Bdellovibrio bacteriovorus str. Tiberius: one gene and its partner. The protein of the gene in region 2 interacts with the protein of the main gene of each other region in a pairwise test. Links are inferred from orthologs where the notes say so. Each region holds a gene or a part of one and is shown on either strand. Other genes may lie near its edges. The genes, in order: BDT_RS01455 and BDT_RS10900.

Region 1 (3,252 bases), 2.0 Mb from region 2 along the record:
TACATCCCGGCTTACGAGAATCTGAACAAGATCTCCACAGTGGGTTCCTGGTTGATCCTTATCGGCTTCCTGGTTGGTCTGTACACGATCGTTCAGGGTCTGATGAAGGGTGAAAAAGCTCCGATGAATCCTTGGGGCTCCAAAACTTTGGAATGGCAGACGTCCTCTCCACCTCCACACGACAACTTCAGTGTTGAACCAGTAGTAACAGCGGGGCCTTATGAGTACAGATAATACAGTTCACGGCGCTCACACAGCACACGTAGCTCACCACTTTAAAACGGCTGAGCAACAGTATTCCTCTGGTAAAGAGGGTATCTGGTTGTTCATGCTGACAGAGATCCTGATGTTCGGTGCGATCTTTGTTGGGTATGCTATCTATCACAACATGTATCCAGCGATGTTCGCTGAAGGCGCATCTTCCCTAGATTGGAAGATGGGTTTCGTGAACACCCTGGTTCTGATCTTCTCGTCCTTCACAATGGCGATCTCGATTTCCTTCATCCAGAAGAACGAGCAGAAAAAAGCGGTCCTTGCCCTGGCAACGACAGTTCTTTGCGGCGCGATCTTCATGGTGATCAAGTACTTCGAATACCAGCATAAATTCCACCTGGGTCTGTTCCCGGGTAAATTCCTGGATGTCGCGAAAGTGGGCGCAGAGCACGCAAACCTTGGTTTGTACTTCGGCTTCTACTACGTAATGACAGGTCTGCACGGTATCCACGTATTGTTGGGTATGGGTCTGATCACTTGGTGTTTGATCCGCACTATCCGCGGTGATTTCCACAGTCAGTACTGGATCGTTGTTGAAGGTGTTGGTTTGTTCTGGCACATCGTCGACTTGATCTGGATCTTCCTATTCCCTCTTCTTTATTTGGTGGGGTAACAAATGGCTCAACATAACGACAACAACCCGAATGTTCTTCATCCGCACATCACTCCACTGGCAACTTACTTCAAAGTTGCCATGGCGTTGTTCGGTCTGACTTTCCTGACAATCATCGCCCACCACTTCAGAGCAAATCTGGGTGCTTTGGCGGCGCCGGTGGCGTTCCTGATTGCTTTGGTGAAAGCGACTCTTGTGTGTCTTTGGTTCATGCACTTGAAAGATGACACCAAAATCAACCGTTTCGTATTTGCTTCCGGCTTCTTCTTCCTGGCGCTGCTTTTCGTGATTTGTGCTATGGATATCGCGACACGCGTACTAGAAGTCAGCCCACTATAAGATCATCGTGTTACGTTTATACGCAGATCTTACCAAGTTTGGCATAGTCGTTTTCTCAGTCCTTGCGGGACTGGCCGGCTATGCCACTGGTTTCCAGATTGAAAATCCCTTTGATTGGAAAATCTTCCTTGAAGCTCTGCTGGGGATTTACTTCCTCAGTTCCGGTTCGCTGGCCCTGAATCAGGTGCAGGACTGGAAGCTTGATCAAAAAATGCCCCGTACAGCCAAGCGTCCGATCCCTTCCGGTAAAATCAAACCGGCAGCGGCGGGCATTCTTTCTGTTGGTCTGTTGCTGGTGGGTTTGAACATTCTGTTCAAGCTGGAGCCAGTGGCCGGCTGGGTGGGTTTGTTCTGCGTCTTCCTTTACAACGGTCCTTACACTTTATGGTGGAAACGCCGTTGGGTGTTTGCAGCCGTTCCGGGTGCGATCCCGGGCGCTTTGCCAGTGACCATCGGTTACGCGGTGGCAAATCCGGATATTTTCAACTCTGAATCTTTGTATCTGTTCCTGATCATGTTCCTGTGGCAGATGCCGCACTTCTGGGTGCTGGCGATCCGTTACAAGGATGACTATGCGGCCGGAGGTATTCCAACCTTGCCGGTGGCTTTGGGGATGGAAAAAACCATGTTCCAGGTCGGTCTTTACACCTTCGTGTATGTGGGTGTGGCTTTGGCGGCGCCGATGTTCGTTCACGCCAGCTGGATGTTCGTACTTCTGACATTCCCGTTTGTGTTCAAGGTTCTGCAAGAATTCTATCGATACTATAAGTCCAATGGGACCGAACGTTGGTTGGCCTTCTTTATGTGGCTCAACGTTTCGATGCTGGTGTTCATCATCATTCCAGTCATCGACAAATGGAACTTCCTCTTTATTCATCATAATTAAGACGGGCTGTTGAAAACGGCCCAATCGACTGCGTTGTTCGGGGGACCTCCTTCGCTCCGACGTGCTTGGAGCACGCCTCCGCTTCGAAGGGACCCCTCCGCCTTGCGCTTGAACCGTTTTGAACAGCCTGGTTTTGCGGGGAGGAGGGAGGGCTGGCCTTCGGCGTCGCCCTTTTTTTGGGGCTTTGCCCCTTGCCCCCAAATGGGGGGATTTATTTTTTGAATTCGTCTGGGGTGTCGATTTGTTTGAAGGGGTGAGCCTTTTGGAAGGCTTCCAGCTTCAGGCAGTTGTTGTTGATCTTTACCAAGGTTGGGAATTTGGTGATGTCGGCTTTGTAGCGTTGAGATGTTAAAAGCTGCGGGATTAGGAAGACATCGGCCATGGTGATTTCATCACCGAAGCTGTAAGTTCCCGAGAATTCTTTCAGGGTTGTTTCAAGAACTTCAAGTCCCTGATAGATCCAGTGCTGGGCCCATTCGTCTTTCTGGTCCTGATCGTAGCCGTGTTTGCCGGTCAGATACTTCAGGGTTTTCAAATTGGCCATCGGGTGCATGAAGGAATTAATCACCTCGCACACTTGGCGGATGCGGGCACGCTTGTAAGCATCTTTCGGCATCAGTGGGGTTTGTGGGAAGACCTCATCCAGGTATTCGATGATGGCAAACGATTCCGGGATGATCTTGCCGTCGTGAACCAGGGTGGGAACGCCGCCCAGAGGATTGATGGCTTTGTATTCGGGGGTCAGTTGTTCGCTCTTCAGCAGATTGATGGGCTTGTATTCAAAGGCCAGACCCTTGTGGTGCAAAGCCAGGCGAACACGGTACGAAGTGGAACTTCGAAAATAGTTGTAAAGTACTATCGAGGACATATACTGACTCCTATTGAGCCTCACATTTCATTCTGCTTTTGATTTTCAGTCAAAGGACTTTTCGATGCCCAATCGCTTTATCTTTTCTCTGCGTTTTTCTTCTAAAGTGTTTTTGAAAATGGCAGTTTTGGCGTTTGCCATGATCGTTTTCATGACCTTGTTCCGACTGAATCTCTATTTCTTGTCAGTGTTTCATGCGACTCCGGATGCGGCGTTTGTTGAAATTGCCCAGTCCTTCCTGGCCGGCTTTCGTTTTGATCTTTTGATTTTTGG
Region 2 (3,256 bases):
GCGTCGGTGAAGGGTGGGGAGGAGCTGGTTCTGACCGAGCACGATGACTTCAAGTGGCAGCGGCCCGAAGAAATCGATGTGATGTCCTTGTCGGCGGCGGATCGTCCGTTTGTGGCGAAAATTCAGAATAGTTACGGCAAAAGGTAAGCGCGCTCAGCGGGCGTGGGAAGGCGACAAAACTCACGTTCACCAAACCACGAGTAGCGGTTTTTTGCGATCAGTTTGTAAAACACATCACGCAAAGGGCCGGGGATGATCCAGGCCAGGCTGAACAGTTTGTAGGCTCCGCCCAGGCCGGTGAGGATCTTTAAAATAGCAGCGGATCGGTAATAAAGTTTGCCTGACTCAAAGTAAATCACTGTATCAAGATTGGTCCGGTCCTGAGCACTCAGAACCTCTTCGGCGGTTGTTCCTTGCAGAGGTGCAAAGAGATAAGTGTGATTCTTGTCCTTGCTGATCACCGCATCGACAAAACCATTGCAAAGGTGGCAGACGCCATCAAAAAAGACCACATTTCGCATTGATATATCCACCTTTTCCATAGCAATTACAGGCTACAGTCCTTATAATCAAAGTTCAAGCAAGAGGAGTCGTGTTCGCATGGAAGTCTTTCTTTTTCCTCTAGTTAATGTGACCTTGTTCCCAAGGACCACCAAGCCTCTGAATATTTTTGAGCCTCGCTATCTTTCCATGATCAAGGAAGCCGTGGAAACCCAGACCCCGATTGCCGTGGGGTTTATTGAGGATCCTTCCAAGGTCACTCCAGTGCGTCCAGGGGAAAACGTTCCCTTTGTGCGTGAGGTGGCTGGATACGGGTATGCTCAGATTATTGAAGAGCGCCTGAACGGCACTCTTTTGGTCTTTATTCAGGGGCAGGGCAAGTTACGTCTGGGCAAGGTCCTTGATCGAGGAACTCCATACATGGTTTGCGAAGGGCAGATCATCCCCGAGAAAACCGTGCTTGAACCCAGCCTAAGGTTGGAGCTGAATTCCCTGCATAAGATTCTGACCCGTTGGATACAGACGCATATTCCGGATCCGGCTCAGAGGGATATCTTCATGAGAAATCTCACCCACCCTGAAGAGATCGTGGGCAGTTTTGCATCCTATCTGGTGCGCGATTACGATTTGCAGCAGATGGTTTTGGAATACGACGACATCAACGAGAAGGTGCATTTCCTGCACCGTCTGATGGAGTCGAACGAACTGACTACGTAAGTTTATTGCTGCGGATGAAGAACACCCACTGCAGCAACACCACCCAGATCGTGTGAGCCAAAGCCAAGTGCACGATTTTCATCCACACCGGCGCATGCAAAAGCAGCGTTGCGATTCCGAACAAAATACCCGCAATCAAAAGCAGACTCATTTGCACGGAGCGTTTTTGCACCAGCAGGGATTCCGTTGTCTGAGCCTTCAGCCAGAAGAACAGCGCAAGACTGCCGCCGCCCAGCAGAGCCAGCACGGGGTGGAAGCCGCGAAGGCGAACCAGGAAGTGGGACTCGCTGGAGAAATCATCCAGCAACCCTTGGAACAGATTGTCCGTCGGGAACAGTGAATTGGAAAGCGAGGCCCACGCTCCGGTGATACCGATGATCACGATCACCCAGGGCATCAGGCGATAACGACGGTCTTGAGTTGTCGGAACTCGCAGGTCTTCAGTTATCAGGGCTGCCGCATAGGTCAGTGCCACAGATCCGGTCAGCAGGAAGGAATTGATCTGGTGCAAAGCCATGATGAAAGCGCGATAAGGTGTGTCGTTCGTGGTTACGAGTCCGAACAGAACCAGCTTTGCTCCCAGCAGAGCTTCAGAGATGGTGAAGATCAAAGTCGCCACAGCGGCTTTGCGTGCATAGTGTCCTTGAGGATAAAGCTTGCGCGCCACCCACCAGAAGTAAATCACCACCAGGCCGTAGATTCCCGACATCAGGCGATGGCCGTATTCAACCCAGGTTTTTCCGCGTTCGGCTTCGGGAATCAGCTGTCCGTGGCAAAGAGGCCAAGTGTCGCCGCAGCCATCGCCAGAGTGAGAAATTCTCACCCACGCACCCCAAAGGATGACGAGAAGGGTGTAAACGAGCAGGCCAAATGCAAATTGCTTGTATTGAGAGCGTTTCATAGTGACTTTTGAACTATCACGACCGTATCTGGGGGTCAATTCAAGGCTGTTCGATTGACTTCCAATCCCAGAAAAGCGTTAAATGAGCTATGGCTGAATCCAAGCACGCTCATCATCATCATTCCCATGGCGCGGTCGTCGGTCGCATGACCTTTGCGCTGGTGCTGAATCTGACCTTTGCGGTGATAGAGCTGATCGGGGGGCTTTGGACGAACTCTGTGGCGATCTTGTCGGATGCGCTTCATGATTTCGGAGATGCAATAGCGATGCTTTTGGCGATCATTCTGGAAAAAGTGTCGCACAAGCAAAGTGATGGCAAGTTTTCCTATGGCTATCGTCGTTTTTCCACCCTCGGGGCGGTGATCACCGGTTTAATTCTGGTGTTGGGCTCGATCTTCATTTTGGTAGAGGCCGTGCCGCGTTTGTTCGCGCCGCAACAGCCGCATGCGGATGGCATGATCCTGCTGGCGTTCCTGGGCGTGGCAGTGAATGGTTTTGCCGCTTACCGTGTGTCCAAGGGTGAATCCCTGAATGAAAAAATGCTGATGTGGCACATGATCGAAGATGTGCTGGGCTGGGTGATGGTTCTGATCGGCGCCCTTGTTATGAAATTCTTTGATGTGCCGCAGTTGGATGCAGGGATGGCGATCGCTCTGGCGTCGTGGATTCTGTACAATGTGGTTCGCAATTTGCGTGAGGCATTGAAAGTGTTTTTGATGGCGTCGCCAAGTCATATTCAGGTGCTGGATGTTGAAAAAGCCATTTTGGAGGTTGATCAGGTTGTGGGTGTTCACCATGCGCATCTGTGGTCCCTGGACGGTGAAAACCACATCTTTACCGGGCACGTGGTTGTTGCCAGCGGAGCCGGACCTGCGGATATTGAAAAAATTAAAAACCAGGTCAAGAAACGAGTCCGTGATTTCGGTATCGTCGAAGCCACCATCGAAACGGAATCTGACGGCACTCACTGCGCGGATCCGGAACATCACTAAGACTGTTTATAAATGAAACATTAATCAAGCCCGGCAATGCCGGGCTTTTTCTTTTCCACAATCTCTGTCTGAGTCAGCTTCATTCCACAGTCAGCACATTTCGCTTCAGTGTGAGACGGAACTTCATTTCAAATTTATAAAAGTC

The links.
Region 1: the proteins of BDT_RS10900 (region 2) and BDT_RS01455 interact in binary tests that used the Bacillus subtilis proteins (3 or more experiments, as listed by UniProt). The link is inferred for Bdellovibrio bacteriovorus str. Tiberius from one-to-one orthologs.

What each region holds. Positions count from the first base shown.
Region 1 is NC_019567.1:289,948-293,199, forward strand. What follows is about bases 244-3,171. They hold BDT_RS01455 (protoheme IX farnesyltransferase), read left to right. Parts: upstream 244-1,232; coding sequence 1,233-2,111; downstream 2,112-3,171. Other genes in these bases: BDT_RS01445 (cytochrome c oxidase subunit 3 family protein), read left to right, coding at 244-886; BDT_RS01450 (cytochrome C oxidase subunit IV family protein), read left to right, coding at 890-1,225; maiA (maleylacetoacetate isomerase), read right to left, coding at 2,323-2,979; BDT_RS01465 (hypothetical protein), read left to right, coding at 3,098-3,171. Also shown: ctaD (cytochrome c oxidase subunit I), read left to right, coding at 1-234; more of BDT_RS01445, read left to right, coding at 221-243; more of BDT_RS01465, read left to right, coding at 3,172-3,252. UniProt on the Bacillus subtilis protein: Converts heme B (protoheme IX) to heme O by substitution of the vinyl group on carbon 2 of heme B porphyrin ring with a hydroxyethyl farnesyl side group.
Region 2 is NC_019567.1:2,272,812-2,276,067, reverse strand. What follows is about bases 166-3,097. They hold BDT_RS10900 (COX15/CtaA family protein), read right to left. Parts: upstream 2,120-3,097; coding sequence 1,211-2,119; downstream 166-1,210. Other genes in these bases: BDT_RS10895 (cation diffusion facilitator family transporter), read left to right, coding at 2,209-3,097; BDT_RS10905 (LON peptidase substrate-binding domain-containing protein), read left to right, coding at 601-1,218; BDT_RS10910 (thiol-disulfide oxidoreductase DCC family protein), read right to left, coding at 166-521. Also shown: BDT_RS10915 ((deoxy)nucleoside triphosphate pyrophosphohydrolase), read left to right, coding at 1-147; more of BDT_RS10910, read right to left, coding at 132-165; more of BDT_RS10895, read left to right, coding at 3,098-3,111.